DNA from 3 places in the Luteimonas sp. MC1750 genome. Region 2 is predicted to be linked to each of the others. Evidence: predicted binding sites of a transcription regulator. Region 2 holds the regulator's gene; each other region holds the start of a gene.
The links. The regulator HrcA, encoded in region 2, represses chaperone genes, less so after heat shock. The targets are predictions, from matches to a motif close to TTNGCACTCNNNNNNNNNGAGTGCNAA.
Positions count from the first base shown of each region.

Region 1: the regulator HrcA is predicted to act here: its motif matches at 4,091-4,117, upstream of rpoH (RNA polymerase sigma factor RpoH).
Region 3: the regulator HrcA is predicted to act here: its motif matches at 5,202-5,228, upstream of JGR68_RS02090 (co-chaperone GroES).

Region 1 is NZ_CP067113.1:2,784,258-2,792,139, reverse strand. It holds gene rhlB (ATP-dependent RNA helicase RhlB) at 1-640, shown strand, start outside; gene JGR68_RS13085 (ATP-binding cassette domain-containing protein) at 797-1,489, shown strand; gene ftsX (permease-like cell division protein FtsX) at 1,482-2,429, shown strand; gene JGR68_RS13075 (response regulator) at 2,483-3,277, shown strand; gene ung (uracil-DNA glycosylase) at 3,301-4,011, shown strand; gene rpoH (RNA polymerase sigma factor RpoH) at 4,122-5,006, shown strand; gene zupT (zinc transporter ZupT) at 5,091-5,900, opposite strand; gene JGR68_RS13055 (NYN domain-containing protein) at 6,037-6,951, shown strand; gene JGR68_RS13050 (primosomal protein N') at 7,085-7,882, opposite strand, start outside.
Region 2 is NZ_CP067113.1:1,639,464-1,647,345, forward strand. It holds gene dapB (4-hydroxy-tetrahydrodipicolinate reductase) at 1-101, opposite strand, end outside; gene dnaJ (molecular chaperone DnaJ) at 142-1,275, opposite strand; gene dnaK (molecular chaperone DnaK) at 1,412-3,337, opposite strand; gene grpE (nucleotide exchange factor GrpE) at 3,452-3,961, opposite strand; gene hrcA (heat-inducible transcriptional repressor HrcA) at 3,958-5,049, opposite strand; gene recN (DNA repair protein RecN) at 5,140-6,819, shown strand; gene fur (ferric iron uptake transcriptional regulator) at 6,828-7,232, opposite strand; gene bamE (outer membrane protein assembly factor BamE) at 7,339-7,734, shown strand; gene JGR68_RS07690 (RnfH family protein) at 7,741-7,882, opposite strand, start outside.
Region 3 is NZ_CP067113.1:436,417-444,298, forward strand. It holds gene JGR68_RS02075 (protein-disulfide reductase DsbD) at 1-1,945, opposite strand, end outside; gene JGR68_RS02080 (endonuclease) at 2,573-4,471, opposite strand; gene JGR68_RS02085 (acyloxyacyl hydrolase) at 4,624-5,121, shown strand; gene JGR68_RS02090 (co-chaperone GroES) at 5,285-5,572, shown strand; gene groL (chaperonin GroEL) at 5,657-7,297, shown strand.

The DNA of each region.
Region 1 (7,882 bases), 1.1 Mb from region 2:
GCGCAAGCCGCGCGAGGGCGTCGAGCTCGAGCCGGAAGAGGGCGAGAGCGTCAGCGAGATCTTCCGCGAGGCGCGCGAGCAGCGCGCCGCCGAGGATGCGCGTCGCGGCGGTGGTCGTCGCGAGGGCGGTGGTGACCGTTCGCGTGGCCCGCGCAGCGCCGGTGCCGGCGAGGGTCGCCGCGAGCGCGCTCCGCGCAAGCCGCGCGTGCCGGCGGCCGAAGCGGCTGCCGAAGGCGCCGTGGGCGCGGTGGCAGAGGGCGCCGGCATTGCCCCCGACGCCATCGCCACGCCCGCCAGCGCCGGCACGGCGCAGGCATCGGTGCCGGTCGCCGGGACCCCCACTCCGGGAGCCGACGGTGCGGAAGGCGAGCGCGCGCCGCGCAAGCGCCGCCGCCGCCGTGGTGGCCGCCGCATCAACGGCGAAGGCCAGCCGGCGCAGGACGGCCAGGCGACGGAACAGGCGGCGGGCGGCGAGCAGCCACGCGCCGCGCGTCCGCCGCGCCAGCCGCATGCACCCAGGCCGCAGCCGTCGCAGCCTGCCGCTCCCGCTCCGGCGCAGGACACGTCGCCTTCGCTGTTCGGCCGCATCGGCCAGGGCCTGCGCAAGCTGGTGACCCGGGCGCCGCGCTCGCAGCACTGAGTGCATCCGGGCAGCTGCCCGGACGGCAGCTGCCCCTCGTGTCCGGACCAGCGCGAGCGCGATCCGGGCCGGCGTGAGCACGGCGCCCGTCGGCTTGTCTGGCCCGATGGCGGCCGGCAAGCGATACTCGACGCTTCCTTCGACACGAGCTCCGCGATGCCGCCGGTCCTGCGCTTCGACAACGTCTGCAAGCAGTATCCGGGCGGGCACGTCGCGCTGCAGGACGTGAGCTTCAGCGTCGACGCCGGCGAGATGATCTTCGTCACCGGCCATTCCGGCGCCGGCAAGAGCACGCTGCTCCGCCTCATCCACCTCTCCGAGCGGCCCAGTCGCGGCGCGGTGCTGTTCGGCGAACGCAACCTGCTCAAGGTACGCGGCGGCCGCGTGGCCATGCATCGTCGCGAGGTCGGCGTGGTGTTCCAGGACCATCGCCTGCTCGCCGACCGCAGCGTCCACGACAACGTCGCGCTGCCGCTGGTGCTGCGTGGCATGCGCCGCGGCGACGCCGCGCGCCGGGTGCGCGCGGTGCTCGAGCGCCTGGGCCTGGGCGCGCGCGGCAGCGCACTGCCCGGCGAGCTGTCGGCTGGCGAGCAGCAGCGCGTCGGGATCGCCCGCGCCGTCGTCGCCGAGCCGCGCCTGCTGGTGGCCGACGAGCCGACCGGCAACCTCGACCCGACCCTCGCCGCCGAGATCATGGCCCTGTTCGCCTCGCTGCCCGGGCAGGGCACCAGCGTGCTGGTGGCCAGCCACGACCTGGGCCTCGTGAAGCGGATGAAGAAGCGCGTCCTGGTGCTGGACCATGGCCAGCTCGCCGACGACATCGCGCCGGAGGACCTGGCCGATGAATGAGCCGATCGCACGCAGCAAGCCGGCGACCCGCTCCCGTCCCGGCGCCTGGCTCGACCACCACGCCTACAGCGTGGTCGCCAGCCTCGGCCGCCTGCTGCTGCGGCCCTGGTCCACCGTGCTCACCGTCGGCGTGATGGCGGTGGCGCTGGCCCTGCCGCTCGGCCTGTGGCTGGTGCTGGGCAACGTCGAACGCTTCGCCGGCGACGTGCAGGCCTCGCGCCAGCTCACCGTGTTCCTGCATCAGGACACCGCGGAAACGCGCGTGGCCGAGCTGGCCGCGGAACTCGGTGCGCGCGCCGACATCGGCGCCATCGAGCACCGCACGCCGGCACAGGGCCTGGAGGAGCTGCGCGAGCGCAGCGGCCTGGACGAGGCGATCGACACCCTGGGCGAGAACCCGCTGCCGCACGTGCTGGTCGTGACCCCGGCCGGTGACGAGGCGATGCTCGCCGATTCGCTGCGCACCCTGCCCGAGGCCGAGCTGGTGCAGCACGATGCGGTCTGGCGCCAGCGCCTCGACGGCTGGCTGCGCTTCGGCGGGCGCGTGGCCTGGGTGCTGGCGGCGCTGCTCGGGCTGGGCGCGCTGCTGGTGGTCGGCAACACCGTGCGCCTGGACATCCAGGCCCGGCGCGACGAGCTCGGCGTGCTGCAGCTGCTGGGCGCCAGCGACGGGTTCATCCGCCGTCCCTTCCTCTACCTGGGCGCGTGGTACGGCCTGGCCGCCGGCGCGCTCGCGCTGGGCCTGCTGACCGCGGCCGGCACCGCGCTGCGCGCGCCGCTCGCCGAACTGGCGGCCAGCTATGGCAGCAGCTTCGCGCTGCAGGGCTTCTTGCCCCGGCAGGCGCTGACGGTCATCGCCGGGGCTACCGTGCTCGGCTGGCTGGGCGCGGGGGCGGTCACCGGACACTTCCTGCGCCAGACCCGGCCGACGGAGACCTGAGCGTGGCCGGGCCGACCGACATCCGGCACCTCGAGGGGGCCGCGCCACGGATCATGGTGGTCGACGGCTCGCGCCTGGTGCGCAAGCTGATCGTCGACGTGCTGAAGGCGCAGCTGCCTGAGGCCGAGGTGGTCGCCTGTGCCGGGCTGGGCGAGGCGCATGCGGCGCTCGCCGCCGCGCCGATCGACCTGGCCACCACCTCGCTGGTGCTGCCCGACGGCGACGGCCAGCAGCTCGCCCAGGTGGTGCGCGCCGCCGCCGGCCAGCGCTACGTGCCGGTGATCGTGATCTCCGGCACCGCCCAGGAGCACCTCGAAGGCCGGCACTTCAGCGATGACGTCACCGACTATTTCGACAAGTCCCACGGCCACCGCGCCCTGGCCGAGTTCATCCGCGGCTACGTGCAGCCGGCGCCGATCCCGGGCGCGCGGGTGCTGTACGTCGAGGACAGCCGCACCGTCGCGCTGGCCACGTCGCGCATGCTCAAGGCCCAGCAGATGGAGGTGGTGCACGTGACCAGCGTCGAGGCCGCGTTCGAGTTCCTGCACGCGCGCGTCGCCGCCGGCGAGGGGCCGGGCGTCGACCTGGTGCTGACCGACGTCTACCTGAAGGGCGAACTCGACGGCGGCGACCTGGTGGAGGCGGTACGCGGCGGGTTCGGCTGGTCCAAGCGCCGGCTCCCGGTGCTGGTGATGACCGGCGACGCCAATCCCGCCAACCAGGCCGCGCTGCTGCGCAACGGCGCGAACGACCTCGTGCTGAAACCGATCGAGGAGCGGCTGCTGGTGACCAAGGCGCTGTTCCAGCTGCGGCTGTCGCGGCTGAAAGAGGTCGGGGCCGGGGCGTGAGCACGGTGCCCGACCGGGTCCGGATGGACGCATCCTGGAAGGCCCGCATCGGCCACTGGTTCGAACGCGAGGACATGCAGGCGCTGTCGGGCTTCCTGCGCGAGCGTCGTGCCGCGGGCGCGCGCATCTTCCCGCCCGGGCCCGAGATCCTGGCCGCGTTCGAGGCCACGCCCTTCGACCAGGTCCGCGTGGTCGTGCTGGGCCAGGATCCCTACCATGGCGCCGGCCAGTCGCATGGCCTGTGCTTCTCGGTGCGCCCGGGCGTCCGCGTGCCGCCGTCGCTGGACAATATCTACAAGGAGATCCAGCGCGACCTCGGCCTGCCGCGGCCCGACCACGGCTGCCTGCTGCCGTGGGCACGGCGCGGCGTGCTGCTGCTCAACGCGGTGCTCACCGTGGAGGAAGGCCGGCCCGGATCGCACCAGCGCCAGGGCTGGGAGGGCTTCACCGACCACATGGTCGAGGTGCTCAACCGCGAGCGCGAGGGCCTGGTGTTCATGCTTTGGGGTGCGTATGCCCAAGCCAAGGGCCAGGTCATCGACCCGCGTCGGCACCGCGTCCTGCGCAGCACCCATCCCTCGCCGCTGTCGGCACACCGGGGCTTCCTGGGCTGCGGGCATTTCTCCGCGGCGAACGACTATCTGACGCGCCAGGGCGGCGCGCCGGTCGACTGGTCGCTGCCGCCGCTGGCGGCGCTGGAGGGAATGGGACTGGTCCCGGCACCGCTTCCGTGACACTCTTGCTGTCAGAACAATGCACGAGATAAAAGGACATTGACTGCATAAATGGAACATGAAGGAACTTCCCGCGTGTCCGGCAGTCTCACGGGTCCACTGCTAAAATCATGCCCATGACTGCAACCACTGCCAGCTATCCCCTCGTCGCCAACAATCTCCCGGTGCCCAGCGCGATCGGCTCGCTGGATGCCTACATCGGCGCCGTGCACCAGATCCCCGTGCTCTCGGTGGAAGACGAACAGGCCCTGGCCCGTCGTTTCCACGAGGAAGAGGACCTGGACGCCGCGCGCGAACTGGTGATGTCGCACCTGCGCTTCGTGGTCCACGTGGCCCGCGGCTACAACGGCTACGGCCTGCCGCTGGGCGACCTGATCCAGGAAGGCAACATCGGCCTGATGAAGGCCGTGAAGCGCTTCGACCCGGATGTCGGCGTGCGCCTGGTCTCGTTCGCGGTGCACTGGATCCGCGCCGAGATGCACGAGTACATCATCAAGAACTGGCGCATCGTCAAGGTCGCGACCACGAAGGCCCAGCGCAAGCTGTTCTTCAACCTGCGCAAGAGCAAGAAGCGCCTGGGCTGGCTCAACGCCGCCGAGGTCAGCGCGGTGGCCAAGGACCTCAACGTCTCCGAGCGCGAGGTGCTGGAGATGGAGTCGCGCCTGTCCGGCCGCGACATCGGCTTCGACATGTCCGCCGACGAGGACGACGAGCGCGCGCCGCCGGCGCCGGCGGCGTACCTGATGACGCAGGAGGAAGATCCGTCGCAGGCCTACGAACGCGCCGACAGCGAATCCAGCCAGCTCGAGCTCCTGCGCGAGGGCCTGGCGACGCTCGATGCGCGCTCGCGCGACATCGTCCAGCGCCGCTGGCTCGACCCGGACAGCAAGGTCACCCTGCAGGAGCTGGCCGACGAGTACGGCGTCTCCGCCGAGCGCATCCGCCAGGTCGAGGCCAATGCGCTGAAGAAGATGAAGGCCCTGTTCGCGGCCTGATCGCGGCTACCCGCGTGACGGCAGGCGGCCCGGGAAACCGGGCCGTTTTTCATTGCGCCGGACGCAGGACTCCGGCGCGCCGCCTCACCACTTGAACAGCACCAGGCTGATCGCCAGCACGCCCATGCCGCTGACGAGCCCGTAGACCGTCTCGTGGCCCTTCGCGTAGCGCTTGGCCGCGGGCAGCAGTTCGTCCAGCGCCAGGAACACCATCACGCCGGCAATGATGCCGAACACGCTGCCGAACACCGCGTCCGACATCCACGGCCGCAGCAGCGCATAGCCGATGATCGCGCCCAGCGGTTCGGCCAGCCCCGAGACCATGCACGCGCCGAAGGCATAGGCCTTGTTGTGGGTGGCGAAGTAGACCGGCACCGCGATCGCGATGCCCTCGGGCACGTTGTGGATGGCGATGGCGAAGGCCAGCGGCATGCCCACGCCGGGGTTTTCCAGCGTGGCGAAGAAGGTCGCCAGGCCTTCGGGGAAGTTGTGGATGGTGATCGCCATCGCCGTCAGCAGGCCCACGCGCCGGATGTAGGCGGCGTTGTGCTCGCGGAAGAAGGGATCGTCGGCCTCGAGGCGCTCGTGCGGGTTCGGTACCAGCCGGTCCACCAGCATGATCAGCCCGACGCCGGCCAGGAAGGCCGCGGTGCCCAGGCTGAAACCGAGGCGTTCGCCATAGCCCTGGGTGAAGGACAGGATCGACTTGTTGAGGATCTCCGACAGCGAGACGTAGACCATCGCGCCACCCGCGAACGCCAGGCCGAAGGCGAGCAGGCGCGCGCTGGGCGTCTTCTGCGCGAACACCAGCAGGCCGCCGACGCCCGTGGCCAGGCCGGCGGCCGTGGTCACGCCCAGCGCGACGAGCACGTTGGCGGTGGAGATCTCGATCATGCGGGTGCTTCCTTCGGGCGATGGGCCGCGGTGGCGGCCGCGGCGCCATCGTATCCGAGGGTCCGCGGGCCCGGCGTGTGGTCGCCTGCGCTATTGTGCGCCGACCGCGCCGGTCGGGCGCCACGGGACTTCGCGCATGCCCACGCAGGAAAAGCGCATCGCGCTGCTGATCGACGCCGACAACGCGCCGGCCTCGAAAATCGAGGTGATCCTCGCCGAGATCGCGCGCCACGGCGTGGCCAACGTGCGCCGCGCCTACGGCAACTGGAAGAGCCAGCACCTGGTGGGCTGGGAGAAGTGCCTGCACACCTGGGCCATCCGGCCGATCCAGCAGTTCGCCTACACCAGCGGCAAGAACGCGTCCGACATGGCGATGGTGATCGACGCCATGGACCTGCTGTACGCGCGCAATCTGGACGGCTTCGCGATCGTGTCCTCGGACGCGGACTTCACGCCCCTGGTGATGCGCCTGCGCAACGACGGCGTCGCGGTCTACGGGTTCGGCCAGGAGAAGACTCCGGAGCCGTTCGTGCGTGCCTGCTCGACCTTCCTGTACCTGGAGAAGCTGGGCCAGCCGGATGGCGACGACGATGCCGCGCCCGCCGACGCACCGTCGCCGGCGCAGCTGCAGCACGATGCCGACCTGGTGCGCCTGCTGCGCGGCGCCATCGACGCGACGCAGGGCGAGGACGGCTGGTCGAAGCTCGGTGCCGTCGGCAGCCACATCGGCAACCAGGGCTCGTTCGACTCGCGCAACCACGGCTACCGCAAGCTGAGCGACCTGATCGAGGCCATCGGACTGTTCGAGGTCCGGCGGCAGGGGCAGGTGATCGAGGTGCGCAGCCGCAGGGGCCGGGGACGCAGGCCGCCGGCCGCCGAACCTGCCCCGGCCGTGGCGAAACCGGCACCGGACGCCAAGGCGTCGCCCGCCGCCCAGGCGAAGGCCACCGCTGGCAAGCCGGCCACAGGCCAGGCCAACCCCGGCCGCACGACACGCACGACCAGGACGGCCAAGCGCACCCCCGCCAAGCCCGCCGATCCCACCCTGTAGGAGCGGCTACAGCCGCGATTGCTTGCGTCGGTGGCTGGCATGGTGCCCGCCTCTTCTCACACCTTGATCGCGGCTTTAGCCGCTCCTACAGGTGGTGGCGCGGCGGACCTGCGCGACGTCCGGCGACCCCGCCTCAGTAAAGATCCACCGGATCCACATCCAGCGACCAGCGCACGCGCCTGGCTTCCGGCAGTGCGTACAGCCCCGGCACCACCGCGCCGAGCACCGCGTGCAGCGCGGGCCGTCCGGGCGACACCAGCAGCAGCTGCGCGCGGTGCATGCCGGCGCGGCGGGGCATCGGCGCGGGCACCGGGCCGGCCACCAGCAGTGCGCGCGCCGGCTCCCCGGGCAGCGCCTCGCGGGCGGCGTTGAAGGCCGTGGCCGCGGCCTGGAGGAAGGCTTCCGGCTGGCCGGCCTGCTGGGCCTCGGCGCGCACCAGCGCCATGTGCGCGAACGGCGGGAAGCCCGCGGCCTCGCGCTGGCCGAGCTCGGCGTCGGCAAACGCGCGGTAGCCGCCCGTGACCAGGACCTCGAGCAGGGGATGCTCCGGATGGTGGGTCTGCAGCAGGACCTCGCCCGCGCGTTCGGCGCGGCCGGCGCGCCCCGAGACCTGCACCAGCAGCTGGGCGAGCTTCTCGCTCGCGCGGAAGTCGGCCGAGAACAGGCCCTCGTCGATCCCGACCACGCAGACCAGCACCAGCTTCGGCAGGTCGTGTCCCTTGGCCAGCATCTGGGTGCCGACGAGGATCCCGGGCCCGTCCTCCAGCTTGGCCAGCTCGCGCGCGAGGCCATCCCGGCGGCGCGTGCTGGCGCTGTCGATGCGCAGCACCGGCACGTCGCCGAAGCGCGCCGCCAGCAGCTCCTCGATGCGCTCGGTGCCCACGCCCTGCGGCTGCAGCGCCAGGCTCGCGCAGTCCGGGCAGGCCATCGG
Region 2 (7,882 bases):
ACCACCGTGCAGGCGACGACGCCATCGGCGCACAGCCGCAGCAGCGCCCGCCCCATGCGGCCGCTGGCACCGTGGATCAGGAGTTTGACGGAATCGGCCATGCACCAAGGCTAGCGACGCGCCCGGGCGGCCACAAGCCGCTCAGGACGTCATCCGTTCCCAGAAGCCCTTCACCCCGTCGACGAAGGTGCTCGACTTGGGCGAATGGCGGCGCGCGCCCTCGCCGATGAAGGTGGCCTCGAACTGCTCCAGCAGTTCGCGCTGCTCCGTGGTCAGGTTGACCGGGGTCTCCAGCACGACCTTGCAGTAGAGGTCGCCCTGCGTCCGGCTGCGCACCGACTTGACGCCCTTGTCGCGCAGGCGGAAGACCCGGCCGGTCTGGGTCTCGGCCGGGATGCGGATCTCGGCTTCGCCGCCGAGGGTCGGCACGCGCACGGTGTCGCCCAGTGCCGCCTGGGAGATGCGGATCGGCACTTCGCAATGCAGGTCGTCGCCGTCGCGCTCGAAGATCGGGTGCGGGCGCACGCGGACTTCGACGTAGAGGTCGCCCGGCTGGGTGCCGGACGGGCCGGCCTCGCCCTCGCCGGACAGGCGGATGCGGTCGCCGTTGTCGACGCCGGCAGGAACCTTCACCTGCAGCACCTTCTCCTCTTCCACGCGGCCGTTGCCGCGGCAGGAGGGGCACGGGCTCTTGAAGGTCTTGCCGCGCCCGTGGCACGAGGGGCATGGCTGCTGCATCGAGAAGATGCCGCGCTGGAACCGCACCTGGCCGTGGCCATGGCAGGTGTCGCAGGTCTCGAGCTGGCCGTCCTCGGAGCCGGTGCCCTTGCAGGGCTCGCACTCCACCAGCGTCGGCAGCTCGATGCGGCGCTCGACCCCACCGACGGCGTCCTCCAGGTCGAGCTCCATCACGTAGCCGACGTCGGCCCCGCGACGCGGGCCACGCGGACCGCCGCCCCCGCCGAAGATGTTGCCGAAGATGTCGCCGAAGATGTCGCCCATGTCCGCGCCGCCGAACCCGGGACCGGCGTTGCCGCCGCCCATGCCGTGCTCGAACGCGGCGTGGCCGTGCTGGTCGTACATGCGGCGCTTGCCGCCGTCGGAGAGGACCTCGTAGGCCTCCTTGCACTCCTTGAACGCGGCCTCGGCCTTGGCATCGCCGGGGTTGCGGTCAGGGTGGTGCTTCATCGCGCAGCGGCGATAGGCCTTCTTCAGTTCCTCCTCGCTGGCGCTGCGTGCAACGCCGAGGACTTCGTAATAGTCGCGCTTGCTCATCGATCAGGTCCGTGCTGCCTGGTGGACCCGCCGGTGTGCGGGGTCCGGATACGCGGCGGGAACCGGGTGTCGATTCCGGTCCCCGCCTCGGGTGTCGCGATCGCGGCCATGGCCGCTCCTACAATCGCCCGGGGAATCAGGCCTTGCGGTCGTCGTCCTTGACTTCGGTGAACTCGGCGTCGACCACGTCATCGGCCTGGCCGGCGTCGGCCTGGCCGGGGGCCTCGCCGTCACCGCCCTGCCCGGCCGCTGCCGCCGCCGCGAACAGCGCCTGCGCGACTTCTTCCAGGGCCTTGGTCTTGGCCTCGATCTGGCCCTTGTCGTCGCCCTTCATCGCGGTCTCGACCTCGGCGATCGCGGACTCCACGCGGCCGATCACGTCACCGGGGACCTTGTCGCCGTTGTCCTTGATCGCGCTGCGGGTGCCGTGCACCAGCGCATCGGCCTGGTTGCGGGCGCCGACCAGCTCGTGGAACTTCTTGTCGTCCTCGCGGTGCGCCTCGGCGTCGGCGACCATCCGCTGGATCTCGTCGTCCGACAGGCCCGAACCGGCCTTGATCTCGACCTTCTGCTCCTTGCCGGTCTTCTTGTCCTTGGCGGTCACGTGCACGATGCCGTTGGCATCGATGTCGAACGACACTTCCACCTGCGGCATGCCGCGCGGCGCGGCGTCGATGCCGCTGAGGTCGAACTTGGCCAGCGACTTGTTGTAGCGGGCCTGCTCGCGCTCGCCCTGCAGCACGTGCACGGTGACGGCGGACTGGTTGTCCTCGGCGGTGCTGAACGTCTGCGAGGCCTTGGTCGGGATGGTGGTGTTCTTCTCGATGATCTTGGTGAACACGCCACCCAGGGTCTCGATGCCGAGCGACAGCGGGGTCACGTCGAGCAGCAGCACGTCCTTGACGTCGCCGGCCAGCACGCCGCCCTGCACCGCCGCGCCGATGGCGACGGCCTCGTCGGGGTTCACGTCCTTGCGCGGGTCCTTGCCGAAGAACTCGGCCACGGCCTGCTGCACCTTGGGCATGCGGGTCTGGCCGCCGACCAGGATCACTTCGTTGATGTCGCTCGCGCGCAGGCCGGCGTCGTTGAGCGCCGTGCGGCAGGGCTCGATCGTCTTCTTGACCAGGTCCTCGACCAGCGCCTCGAGCTTGGCCCGGGTCAGCTTGATGTTGAGGTGCTTCGGGCCCGAAGCGTCCGCGGTCACGTAAGGCAGGTTCACTTCCGTCTGCTGCGCGGTCGAGAGTTCGATCTTGGCGCGCTCGGCGGCGTCCTTCAGGCGCTGCAGGGCCAGCGGATCCTTGCGCAGGTCGATGCCCTGGTCCTTCTGGAACTCCTCCACCAGGTAATCGATGACGCGCTTGTCGAAGTCTTCGCCACCCAGGAAGGTGTCGCCGTTGGTGGCCAGCACCTCGAACTGCTTCTCGCCGTCGACTTCGGCGATCTCGATGATCGACATGTCGAAGGTACCGCCGCCGAGGTCGTACACGGCGATCTTGCGGTCGCCGCCGTCCTTGTCGAGGCCATAGGCCAGCGCGGCCGCGGTGGGCTCGTTGATGATGCGCTTGACGTCGAGGCCGGCAATCCGGCCGGCGTCCTTGGTCGCCTGGCGCTGCGAATCGTTGAAGTAGGCAGGCACCGTGATCACGGCCTCCGTGACCTTCTCGCCCAGGTAGTCCTCGGCGGTCTTCTTCATCTTTTCCAGGATGCGCGCGGAGACTTCCTGCGCCGACAGCTTCTTGCCGTCGCTCGTCTCGACCCAGGCGTCGCCGTTGTCGTGCCCGACGATGGCATACGGCACCAGGTCGAGGTCCTTCTTGACTTCGGCGTCGCTGAACTTGCGGCCGATCAGGCGCTTCACCGCGTAGAAGGTGTTCTTGGGATTGGTGACGGCCTGGCGCTTGGCGGACGCGCCGACCAGCACTTCGCCGTCCTTGGTGTAGGCGACGACGGAAGGCGTGGTGCGATCGCCTTCGCTGTTCTCGATGACGCGGGCCTTGCCGCCGTCCATGATCGCCACGCACGAATTGGTCGTGCCCAGGTCGATGCCGATGATCTTTGCCATGGGTCTCTAGCCTCTTGCAACTTGGTCTGGGGGGCGGCGGAGCCGCCGATGACTGCTATCTGGGGGTGGCGGTGGCGCCTTCAAGCGCCGCCCGCCATCCGGAAAGGCCTTGTTTCAGTCGGAATTGGCCACGGCCACCATGGCCGGGCGCAGCAGCTGCTCGTTGAGCCGGTAGCCCTTCTGGAACAGCTGGGCCACGGCGCCGGGCTCGACGCCGGCCGCCTCCACCACGCTCATGGCCTGGTGCAGCTCGGGATTGAAGGCCTCGCCCGCGGCGGGGGCGATCTGCACCAGACCCTGGTTGCCGGTGACCCGGCGCAGCTCGCGGAGCGTCAGCTCGACGCCATCGTGCAGTGGCCCGGAGCCGCCGGCGGCGACGAGGGCGGCGTCCAGGCTGTCGAACACCGGCAGCAGGTCGCCCAGCAGCTGCTTGTTGGCGAAACGGCAGGCGTTCTGCACGTCGCGCTCCATCCGGCGGCGCTGGTTCTCGAGGTCGGCGCGGTCGACCAGCGACTGCGCGCGCACCTGCTCGAGCTCGGCGCGGAGGGTTTCGATCACGTCTTCCAGCGGAAGGTCGTCTGCGGGCGCCTCGGCGGCGTGGTCGGGCGTCTGTTCGGTGGTCATCGCTCTCGTGGGTCCGGAATGGCTCGGTCCGGACTGAGTGGGGATGCCGCGTCGGGATTCAAGGCGGCACCGAGCGCCTCGGCGGTCGCCTGCACCACCGGGATGACCCGGTCGTAGGCCATCCGGGTCGGCCCGATCACCCCGAGCACGCCCAGCACGCGGCCACCGGCGCCGTAGGGCGCGGTCACCAGCGACATCCCCGCCAGCGGCGCGACCCCGGTTTCCTCGCCGAAGAACACCCGCACGCCCTGGGCCTTCACCGTGCGCTCGAGGAGCTGCAGGATCTCGCGCTTTTCCGAAAACGCCTCGAACAGCTCGCGCAAACGGTCGAGATCGGCCAGGTCCTGCAGCCCCAGCAGCCGGGCCTGGCCGGCCACCACCATGTCCTCGCCGGCGGGCGCCAGCGCCTGCTCGGCGAGCTCGGTGGTGGCGCGCAGCAGCCCCTCGAGCTCGCTGCGCGCGCTCTTCAGCTCGCGCAGCAGGCCGGCGCGGATGGCCGGCAGCGGCTGGCCGGCGAAGTTCGCGTTGAGGTAGTTCGCCACCCGCTCGAGCTCGGCGCCATCGTAGGCGCGGCGGGTCTGGACGATGCGGTTCTGCACTTCGTTGTCGGCGAAGACCACGATCGCCATCACCCGCTGGCCATCCAGGGGCACGAAGTCGATCTGGCGGAAAGCGAACTGCTCCCGGCCCGGCACGCTGACCACGCCGACGAAGCGGGTCATCGCCGAGACCAGCTCCGAGGCATTGCCCAGCAGCGACTGGGTGCCGCCGCCGGGCGCCAGGCCGCCGCGCAGGCGGTCGAACTCGGCGTCCTCGAGCGGGCTGAGCTGCAGCAGCGAGTCGACGAAGACCCGGTAGCCGCGTGCGGTGGGCACGCGCCCGGCGGAGGTATGCGGTGCCGACAGCAGGCCGACCTCCTCGAGGTCGGACAGGATGTTGCGGATCGTCGCCGGACTGACGTCCAGTCCGGCATGGCGCGCCAGGGTCTGCGAACCGACCGGCTCGCCATCGCGGATATGGCGCGCGATGAGGGTGCGCAGCAGCTGGCGACTGCGTGCATCGAGGGGATCGTCAGGGCGTCGGGACATGCCGCGGGTATACGTCCGCCGGGCGCCCGTCGCAAGCGGCGAGATTCGCCGATGACAGGCTGCGCGTCTCCGCGGCACAATTCGCACGCCATGCTCAAGCGCCTGTCGATCAAGGATTTCGCCGTCGTCTCCGCCACCGAACTGGAATTCGGGCCGGGACTCACGGTCGTGTCCGGCGAGACCGGCGCCGGCAAGTCGCTGATCGTCGACGCGCTGGGCTTCCTGTCCGGGCTGCGCGCCGACAGCGGCATGGTCCGCCATGGCGCGCAGCGCGCCGAACTCGACGCCGAGTTCACGCTCGACGACTCACCCGCGGCGCTGGGCTGGCTGCGCGAGCAGGAATTCGACGACGGCGCCGCCTGCCAGCTGCGGCGCACCCTGCGCGCCGACGGCGGCTCGCGGGCCTGGATCAACGGCCGTCCGGCCACCCTCTCCCAGCTGGGCGCGCTGGCCGCGCTGCTGGTGGAGATCCACGGCCAGCACGAACACCAGGCCCTGCTGTCGCGCGGCAGCCAGCTGGCCCTGCTCGATGCCTACGGCCGCCACGAGGCGGAACTGGCGGCCGTCGCGCAGGCGGCACGCGCCTGGTCGGCGCTGCTGCGCGAGCACGAGCGCCTCAACGCGGCCGGCGACGTCTCGGACCGGATCGACTTCCTGGGCCACCAGCTCGGCGAGCTGGAGCGCGAGGCGCTGGAGCCGGACTCGATCGCCGAGCTGGTGGTCGCGCACCGGCGCCAGGCGCATGGCGCCGAGCTCGTGGAGGCCTGCGACGCCGCGCTCGAACGCCTGGGCGGCGACAGCGACGCCCTGCCCGCCGCGGTGCAGCAGCTGCGCGCCCTGCTCGGGCGCATGCGCGCGCACGAGGCACGGCTCGGGGACGTGGACGCCCTGCTCGAGGGCGCCGCGATCCAGCTTGACGAGGCCGCGGTGCTGCTCGACCGCATCCGCGCCGACCTCGACATCGATCCCGCGCGGATGCAGGCGCACGACGCGCGGCTTTCGCGCCTGCACGAACTCTCGCGCAAGCATCGGGTGCCGGTCGAGGACCTGGCGAGCCACCGCGATGCGCTGGCCGCGGAACTCGAGATGCTGGCCACTTCCGCCAGGCGGCTGGAAGGCCTGGGCGCCGAGATCACCGGCGCGGCGGCGGCGTGGCGCACGGCCGCGGCGAAGCTCGGCAAGGCTCGCGCCCGGGCCGCGACCGCGCTGGGCAAGGCGACCACCGCCCTGGTGGGCGAGCTGGGCATGGGCGGGGGCCGCTTCGAGATCGCGCTCGAACCCATCGCGGCCGACGCACCCGACGCGCAGGGCGCCGAGCGCGCCGAGTTCCTGGTCACCGCCAACGCCGGCCAGCCGCCGCGCCCGCTGCGCAAGGTCGCCTCGGGCGGCGAGCTCTCGCGCATCTCGCTGGCGATCGAAGTCGCCGCGCTCGGCCTGGACGCGGTCCAGACCATGGTCTTCGACGAGGTCGACTCGGGCATCGGCGGCAACGTCGCCGGCATCGTCGGGCGCAAGCTGCGCGACCTGGGCAGCCGCCGCCAGGTGCTCTGCGTGACCCACCTGCCGCAGGTCGCGGCCCAGGGCCACGCGCATTACCGGGTGAGCAAGGCCGAGCGTGCGGGCATGACCCAGAGCGCGGTGCGCCTGCTCGACGACGCCGGCCGCCAGGAGGAGCTGGCGCGGATGCTGGGCGGGATCGAGGTCAGCAGCGAGGCGCGGGCCGCAGCCAGGCGCCTGCTGAGCGAGGCGGAGGGGTCGCCGGTCGCCTGAGGCCGGACTCAGCGCTTCTTGCGGACGTAGAGCACCAGCGAGTGCTCCTCGAGGATGTAGCCGTACTTCTCGGCCACCGCGTGCTGCAGCGCCTCGATTTCGGGGCTTTCGAACTCGATGATCCGGCCGGTGTCGACCTCGACCATGTGGTCGTGGTGACCACCGCGGTCGATCTCGTAGACGGCCGTGCCGCCTTCGAAGTTGTGCTTGAGCACCAGGCCCGCGGCCTCGAACTGGGTCAGCACGCGGTAGACCGTCGCCAGGCCGATCTCGTCGCCGGAATCCAGCAGCTGGCGATAGATCTCCTCGGCCGTCATGTGGTGGCGCGAGGACTCCTGCTCGAGCAGCTGCAGGATGCGCATGCGCGGATGGGTGACCTTCAGTCCGGCCCTGCGCAACTCGTTGGTTTCCATGCGTCTCCCGTCAGTGAGGCGGTTGGGGGGCGCCAGCCGCCGTCGACCGGTTGCCGTGGCCCGGCGAGTGTATCATCGCGGCATGTCCGCCCCGACCTGGTTCCCGATGCACAAGCTGATCGTCACCGCCCTCGCCGCCTGCCTCACCGCGGGCTGCGGAATCATCTACAAGCAGCCGGTCTACCAGGGCACGCTGATCTCGCCGGCCAACGTCGAGCAGCTGCAGGTGGGCATGAGCCGCCAGCAGGTCGAGGCGTTGCTGGGCACGCCGTCGATCCAGGATCCGTTCCACCAGAACCGCTGGGACTACACCGCCACCGAGCGCGTGGGCCGCGGCTCGAAGACCGAGAAGCGCAACTTCGTCGTGCATTTCGAAGGCGACTCGGTGGCCCGTTGGGAAGGCGACTATTTCCCCGAGCGCAACCAGCAGCTGATCCAGGACGTGCGCCGCCAGTTCGGCCCCAACCTCGCCCGCCCGGCCAAGCGCGGCGCCGGACGCTAGTCCGCGTCAGCGCGCACCGCGGGCGGCCCTGCGCCGGCGCGCATCCTTGGGATCGACCTGCAGCGGCCGCAGCAGTTCCACGCGGTCACCGTCGCCGAGCCGGGTCTCCTCGCCGGCGCGCACGCCGAACACCGCATAGCCGTCGACG
Region 3 (7,882 bases), 1.2 Mb from region 2:
GCGCCATCACCGCCACGCCGGCGGCAACCAGGGCCATCGCGTCCACGCCGCGCTGGCGACCCAGCACCCAGGCCAGCCAGATCGCGGTCAGGTACATGGGGAAGGCCATGACCTGCTTGAGCGTGTCCATCCAGGCGCCGGGGCGCGGGAGGCGCTCGGCCAGCCCGGGCACGAAGCCCACCAGCAGAAAGGGCAGCGCCAGCCCCAGACCCAGTGCCAGGAACACCAGGACCGCCACCGCCGGGGTCGCGGTGAAGGCGTACGCCAGGGCGCCGCCCATGAAGGGCGCGATGCAGGGGCTGGCGACGACGCAGGCCAGCACGCCGGTGAAGAAATCGCCCACCGGGCCGGTCCGCGACGCGAGGCCCTGGCCGAGGTTGGCGCTGCCGCCAATGCTGAAGACGCCAGACAGGCTGAGGCCCACCGCCGCCATCAGCAGCACCAGCGCGGCGACGAAGCCCGGCTGCTGCAGCTGGAAGCCCCAGCCCAGCGCCTGGCCGGCCGCGCGCAGCGCCAGCACCGCCAGGCCCACGACGGCGAAGGCGGTGACGACGCCCGCGGTGTACCAGAGCGCATGGCGGCGCGCGTGGGCGCGGCCACCGCCGCCCTGCGCCAGGCCCAGCACCTTGAGCGACAGGATCGGCAGCACGCAGGGCATGACGTTCAGGAGCACGCCGCCGCCGAGCGCCAGCAGCAGGGCCAGGGCCAGTCCGCCGGCGCCGCTGGCCGGGGGCGTGCTGCGGGCGGCGTTGTCGGCGGTCGTGCCCGCGCCGGCGGTCGCGGTGCCCGCGGTCGCGGTGCCCACAGCGGTGCCGGCAGTGGCGCCGGCATCGCGCGCGGCGCGGCCGGCTTCCAGGCCGGCAACCGCGCCGTCGGCTTCGGCGGCGCCCGCCGTTGCGGCGTCAACGGGCAGCCCGTCGGAACCGACGGTGGATCCGCTGGCACGGGTGGCGTCGGCGGACGCCGCTGCGGTCGCGCCCGGGGCGCCCGGGGCGCCCGGGCCGTCCGGCGTCGCCGGCACGCCCGGCCCCGCAACGTCGGCCTGCGGCGTCACCGTGCCCGCCGGCAGGGCGACGCGCACGCGGCGCGTCATCGGCGGATAGCAGATGCCGTCGGCCTGGCAGCCCTGGAAGGTGGCGCTGAGCGTGGCCTGGCGCGGCTCCGCGTGGCTGCGCAGCAGCGGCAGCGGCACGTCCACGCCGTCGAAATACACCACCACGTCGCCGAAATATTCGTCGCGGTGGGCCGTGCCGCGCGGCCAGCGCGGCGCGCCGGCACGGATGCCCTCGGCCTCGAGCTGGAAGCGGCTCTGGTCGCGGTAGATGTAGTAGCCCGGCGCCGGCGTCAGGCGCATCAGGATGGTGTTGCCGCCGTCGGCGATGGCCTCGAACGCGAAGGCCTGGTCCTCGGGCAGCGGCATCGCGCCGGCCGCGCCGGGCAGGGCGAGCGGGCGCGGCCCACTGCCCAGCGACTGGCCGAGCGCCGAGAAGCCGGCATCCGGCTGGCCACGGCCGGGCGGGGTGCCGGCCGTCGGTGCCGGCAGGGCGACCGTGATCGTGCGGGTCTGCGGCGGATAGCAGATGCCGAGGTCGGCACAGCCCTGGTAGCGGACCTTGAGCCGGGTGACCGGGCCGGTGGCGGTGCCGGGCAGGACGGCTTCGACGCGACCCCGGTAGGTCTCGACCGCGCCGAAGAACTCGTCGGTGTGCCGCTTGCCGGCCGGCAGCTGCAGGCCCGCCGGCGCGGCGCGGAAACCGCCATCCACCGGCTCCGCGCCCATGCGGTGGCGATACAGGTAGTAGCCGTCGGCGATCGCCCAGCTGAGCTCGATGCGATCCGGCCCCGTGGCCTCGGCGCGCAGCACGAAGGCCTCGTCCACCGGCAGCAGGTCGTCCATGTCGATGGCCAGCGCGGCCGGTGACGCCAGCAGCAGGGCCGCGATCACAGACAGGCCGGGCAGGCGCCACGTCCGGTCCGCCGGCTCCTTGCGCAGGAACAGCGCTGTGCGGAGCGCGAGGGTGCCGCGACGGATGAAGGACTGCAGGTTCAAGGCGGTGCGGCGAGGTGGAGGCGGCCCGCTAGGGTAGCCGAGCGAGTTGGTCTGGCGCCTGTCCGCCTCGCATGGGACAGGTCTTGCGCCCACGCTTTTCGTTGCAGCGGGTGCCTCGAGCAGGCGCGCGCTGCCTGCCGCGGATGCAGGGAGGATGCCCAGCCGGATGTCTCCGCGTCCTGCTCCCATCATCCGGCCGCCGGCCATCCATGGCCGGCTCTGGTCATCCCCCCTGCATCCGCGGCAGGCCCGACCCTTGTCGCGGTCTGGAGAAGCAAACGCCCGCCCTTGCCGTTGGGCGGAGCGCGGGCAAAGCCACACCGCTTTGGCGCGTGGCCTGCTGACGGGAAGTCAAGGAGGAGGTGACGGCCCTCCGGGCCGGCACCGGGGGACATGAGCGGCAGCAGGCCATGCGTCGAAGCGCCGCGACGCCGCACCCGGCGTCTGCCTCGCGTGCGAGAAGAGCCAAAAAAAGGGGCGCCGGTTCCCCGGCGCCCCCTCTTCAATCGCCGTGACCCCGACTCAGCGCAGGAGTCTGGCCTTGGCCGCGCTGCTGCTGCGGGCCGGTGCCGATGCCGGTGCCAGCGCCGGTGCCGGTACAGTCACGCGCTCGCGCGGGTCACGGATGCGCGGGTTGCGCGGCGGCGTGGGCGTCGGCGTCGCCAGTTCGCAGGTGCCGGGCGTGGTCGAAGTGAACAGCGCCGTCGTGCCCCACTCCGGGTGGTCGATGAACGGGTTGCGGTTGCCCTGGTAGGCGAAGACCACCTCGTTGCGCGCGCGCTCCGCCGCATCCGGCGGGTCGGCCAGGTGCCACTCGACCAGGGTCGACAGCAGGCCCATGTAGGCCGGCGCTTCCAGCGAGCTGGTGCTGACGATCAGGCTGCGATTGTCGGTGAGCTCGAGGTCGGGCTCGCGCTGGGCGGTGGTCGGGTGCTGGCCGCCTTCGTAGCGGATCGCCATGTACATCACCGCGCGCGCCATGTCGCCGCGGCGTGCGCCCCAGACCTCGAACGAGCCGGCATTGCCGTTCGCACCTTCGACCCAGTTCGAGTTGCCCGGGTAGACGCCGGTGCCGCCGCCGCGGCCGTTGTAGGACTCGGTCGCGCGTTCCGAGCAGCCGGCGTCGCAGTTGGCGAACGGCATGTTGCCGCGGTTCGAGTTGTAGACCTCGTCGCTCAGGTAAAGCATGTGCGTGTCGGTGTACGGCGCGTTCGGCAGGCCGCCCAGGCTGTTGCCGGGGAAGCCGAGCGAGTTCGGCCAGGTGTGCTCGCGGTTGTACTTGTTGCTGCCGCCCGAGCCGGCCCGATCGCTGCCCTTGGCGTAGGTCCGGTTGCGGTAGACGTCGAGGATCCGGCCGGGATCGTTGGGATCCTCGTCGGCGATCTCGAGGATGGTCCAGGTGTTGGTGCCGCTGCCGCTGTAGGGGTAGGCGACGTGGCCGCGGATGGTCTCGTGCAGCGAGCAGCGCAGCTGGCCGGGGCTCGATGTGTTGACCAGGCCGTAGTACTCCCCGTTGCCGCTGCCCCGGTCGGCGTGCCTCACGCGGAAGGCCACGGTGGTGCTGGACTCCGGAGCGGTCGCGTCGAGGTCCACGATCCGGCTGGCGTCGATCTGCAGCGAGCAGGCCTGGCCGGGGACGAGCGGGCGCACGGGGGTCAGGGTGAAGCTGGTCGCCTGGGTGACGTGGTCCAGCGTCGTGGTGCGGCGGCGGGGCACGCCCTCGCAGCTGAGGCGGAAGGCGCCCGGCTCGACGATGACCGGTTCGCTGAAGGTGACCGTCATGTCGGCGGCGTAGGGGAAATCGCTCGAACCCTGCGCCGGGAAGGTGTCGACCACGGTCGGCGCGGCATTGCCGGCCTCGCCGAAGGTCTGGCTGTTGTTGCAGGTGCCGAAGGTCGCGGTGGCCGATCCCGCCCAGGTGAAGTCGGCCTGGACGTTGCCGGTGCCGCCGAGCTGCAGCGAGGTGCCGACCGGCGTGTTGTTGGGTTCCGAGACGCCGATGTCCTCGCTGGCCATGCCCGCGGCCGGCCCGTTCGTGGCGGTCATCACGCCTTCGTAGCTCAGGAACTGGACCACGTTGCCCTGCGGGTCGACCAGGGCGACGCCGTCGGGCGAGCCGTTCTGCAGGCCATCGACGGGGTAGTTGACCGTGGCGAATCGCACGTTGCCGCCGCAGGTGGCCGCGACGCCGGCGGGCAGCGTGCTGGTGGAATAGGACTGGCCGTTGCTGCCGTTGTAGAGGACCAGCTGGTAGTCGGCCAGGTTCTCGCCGGCGCTGCCCACCACTTCGATCGCCTCGCCGACGTCGGCGCCGGCGTTGTCGTAGTGGATCTCGTTGATGAAGACCTCGGCATGCGCCGGGAAGGTGGCCGCGGCCGCAAGTGCGATCGCGCAGAACAGAGTGGAACGCTCGGAACGCATTCGGTGTCTCTCCCCAATTGGACGGGGCAATTTACCCCCGCGATATGACAATGTCGCGCCGGGCGACACACTTTCCCGCTTGCCTGCACGCCGGCGCGACATGCCGTCCGTATGCTTTCGATGCTGCGTCCCCATTCATCGAAGGCTTTCCCATGCAACTTCCCTGCGGCTCCGCGCTGCGCTCCGGAGTGGTGGCGCTGGCACTGGCCGCGGCGCCGCTGGCCGCGGCCGGCAGCGACATCGAACTGGCCGCCGGGGCTTCGACCACCACCGACCGCGAGTTCACCCGTACGGCCTCGATCGCCTGGGTGCCGAAGCTGCGCGACCTCGACAATGCCGTGCTCCGGGCCCAGACCGGACTCATCTACGTCGACGGGCGTGGCCCGGTCACCGACCGGGACCTGGAGGACGAGGTCTGGGTCGGCTACGTCGGCCTGCGCTACGAGCGCACCGACAACGGCCTGACCCTGGGCGCGGCCATCGGGGCCCAGTCAGGGGAGACCGACGCCCTGTCGGGCGATCCCCAGTTCGTGACCTCGGTGGGCTGGCGCTGGGACCGGTTCTCGCTGTCGGTCCGGCACATCTCCAACGCCAGCCTGCACAGCCCGAACAACGGCGAGACCGCCCTGGTGGGTGCCTGGCGCTTCTGACGCCGGCACCCCTTGAACTCCCGCCGCGGCCCCCCATCTCTGGGACATCCCGGTCCGCCGGGTTTTTCGCGGCGCGTCCTCTGGCACTCGGCATCCCCGACTGCCAGAATATGCGACCGATTTGCCCCTTAGTCGTTACAAACCAATCACTTGTGAGGATTGCATGAACCTGAAGCCGCTCTACGACCGCGTGGTCGTCAAGCCGATCGAAGCCGATGAAGTCTCCGCCGGCGGCATCCTGATCCCGGACAACGCCAAGGAAAAGCCGACCAGGGGCGAAGTGATCGCCGTGGGCGACGGCAAGGCCCTGGACAACGGCAGCCTGCGCGCGCCGAAGGTCAAGGTCGGCGACAAGGTCATCTACGGCCAGTACTCCGGCTCGGCGTACAAGCACGAAGGCACCGAATACAAGATCGTGCGCGAGGACGACATCCTCGCCATCGTCGGCTGAGCGCGCCCGGGCGCCTCGCGATCCCGGGCCCTGGCCCGGGGCTTTGACCCAACTCTCTCCTGATCCCAATTCGAGGTAATACACATGTCCGCGAAGGAAATCCGCTTCGGCGAAGACGCGCGCGCCAAGATGGTGCGTGGCGTCAACGTGCTCGCCAACGCCGTCAAGGCGACGCTTGGCCCCAAGGGTCGCAACGTCGTGCTCGACAAGAGCTTCGGCTCGCCCACGATCACCAAGGACGGCGTGTCCGTCGCCAAGGAGATCGAGCTGGCCGACAAGTTCGAGAACATGGGCGCGCAGATGGTGAAGGAAGTCGCCTCGCGCACCTCCGACAACGCCGGTGACGGCACCACCACCGCGACCGTGCTGGCCCAGGCCTTCATCCGCGAGGGCATGAAGGCGGTCGCCGCCGGCATGAACCCGATGGACCTCAAGCGCGGCATCGACCAGGCCGTGATCGCCGCCGTCGCCGAGCTGAAGAACATCTCGAAGCCGTCGTCGACCTCGAAGGAAATCGCCCAGGTCGGCACCATTTCGGCCAACTCCGACGCCAACATCGGCGACCTGATCGCCCAGGCGATGGACAAGGTCGGCAAGGAAGGCGTGATCACGGTCGAGGAAGGCTCGGGCCTCGAGAACGAGCTCGACGTCGTCGAGGGCATGCAGTTCGACCGCGGCTACCTCTCGCCGTACTTCATCAACAACCAGCAGTCGATGTCGGCCGAGCTGGATGATCCCTTCATCCTGCTGCACGACAAGAAGATCTCCAACGTCCGCGACCTGCTGCCCGTGCTCGAAGGCGTGGCCAAGTCCGGCAAGCCGCTGCTGATCGTGGCCGAGGAAGTCGAGGGCGAGGCCCTGGCCACGCTGGTGGTCAACACCATCCGCGGCATCGTCAAGGTCGTGGCCGTCAAGGCCCCGGGCTTCGGCGACCGTCGCAAGGCGATGCTGGAAGACATGGCCATCCTCACTGGTGGCACGGTGATCTCCGAGGAAGTCGGCCTGACGCTCGAGAAGGCGACGATCAAGGACCTCGGCCGCGCGAAGAAGGTGCAGGTCTCGAAGGAGAACACCACGATCATTGATGGCGCCGGCGAGTCGACGGGCATCGAAGGCCGCATCAAGCAGATCAAGGCGCAGATCGAGGAGACCTCCTCCGACTACGACCGCGAGAAGCTGCAGGAGCGCGTGGCCAAGCTGGCCGGCGGCGTTGCGGTGATCAAGGTCGGTGCCTCGACCGAGATCGAGATGAAGGAAAAGAAGGCCCGCGTCGAAGACGCCCTGCACGCCACGCGTGCGGCCGTCGAAGAAGGTGTGGTCCCGGGCGGCGGCGTTGCGCTGCTGCGCGCCAAGACCGCCATCGAAGGCCTGAAGGGTGCCAACGAAGACCAGAACCATGGCATCGAGATCGCGCTCCGCGCGATGGAATCGCCGCTGCGCGAGATCGTCGCCAACGCCGGTGAAGAGCCGTCGGTCATCGTCAACAAGGTCAAGGACGGCACCGGCAACTTCGGCTACAACGCCGCCAACGGCGAGTTCGGCGACATGGTCGAGTTCGGCATCCTGGACCCGACCAAGGTCACCCGCACCGCGCTGCAGAATGCGGCCTCGATCGCCGGCCTGATGATCACGACCGAAGCGATGGTGGCCGAGCTGCCGAAGAAGGAAGAGCCCGCGATGGGCGGCGGCGGTGGCATGGGCGGCATGGGCGGCATGGATTTCTGATCCAGCGCGACTGCGTCACTGCATCATGGAGGACCCCGCTTCGGCGGGGTCCTTTTTTTTCGGCTGCAGAACGGGACTGCGTGGTGGTCCACGCGGCCCGTCCCGCGCACAGGGGGTGTGCTGCGCCGGCCGTCTCCGCGTCCTGCTGCCAGCGGCCGGGCGCCGGCCATCCATGGCCGGCTCTCCGCACACCCCCTGTACGCGGGACGGGCTCCGGCCTTTATCGCTACGGACTGCAGAGCAAAGTCGCTGCGCCGGGAAAATTCTGATCAACAGGGGCGCGCCGGACTCACATTGACGAGGACGCGACGGCCTGCCGCGCCGTTCGGCTTTGTCCCGCCACAGGATTGCGAAAGAAGTCGGACCCGCCGTGGATGCAGGGGGGATGACCAGAGCCGGCCATGGATGGCCGGCGGCCGGAACTGGGAGCAGGACAGCGAAGATTCCGGCTGGTCATCCCCCCTGCATCCGCGGCGGGCGCTGCATAGCAAGGCATCCCCCCCTGCATCCGCGGCGGGCACCGCACACCCCGACCCCGCCCATGGAAGGGGGCGAAAGTCCGTGACGGGGGCGTATCGCCCGATC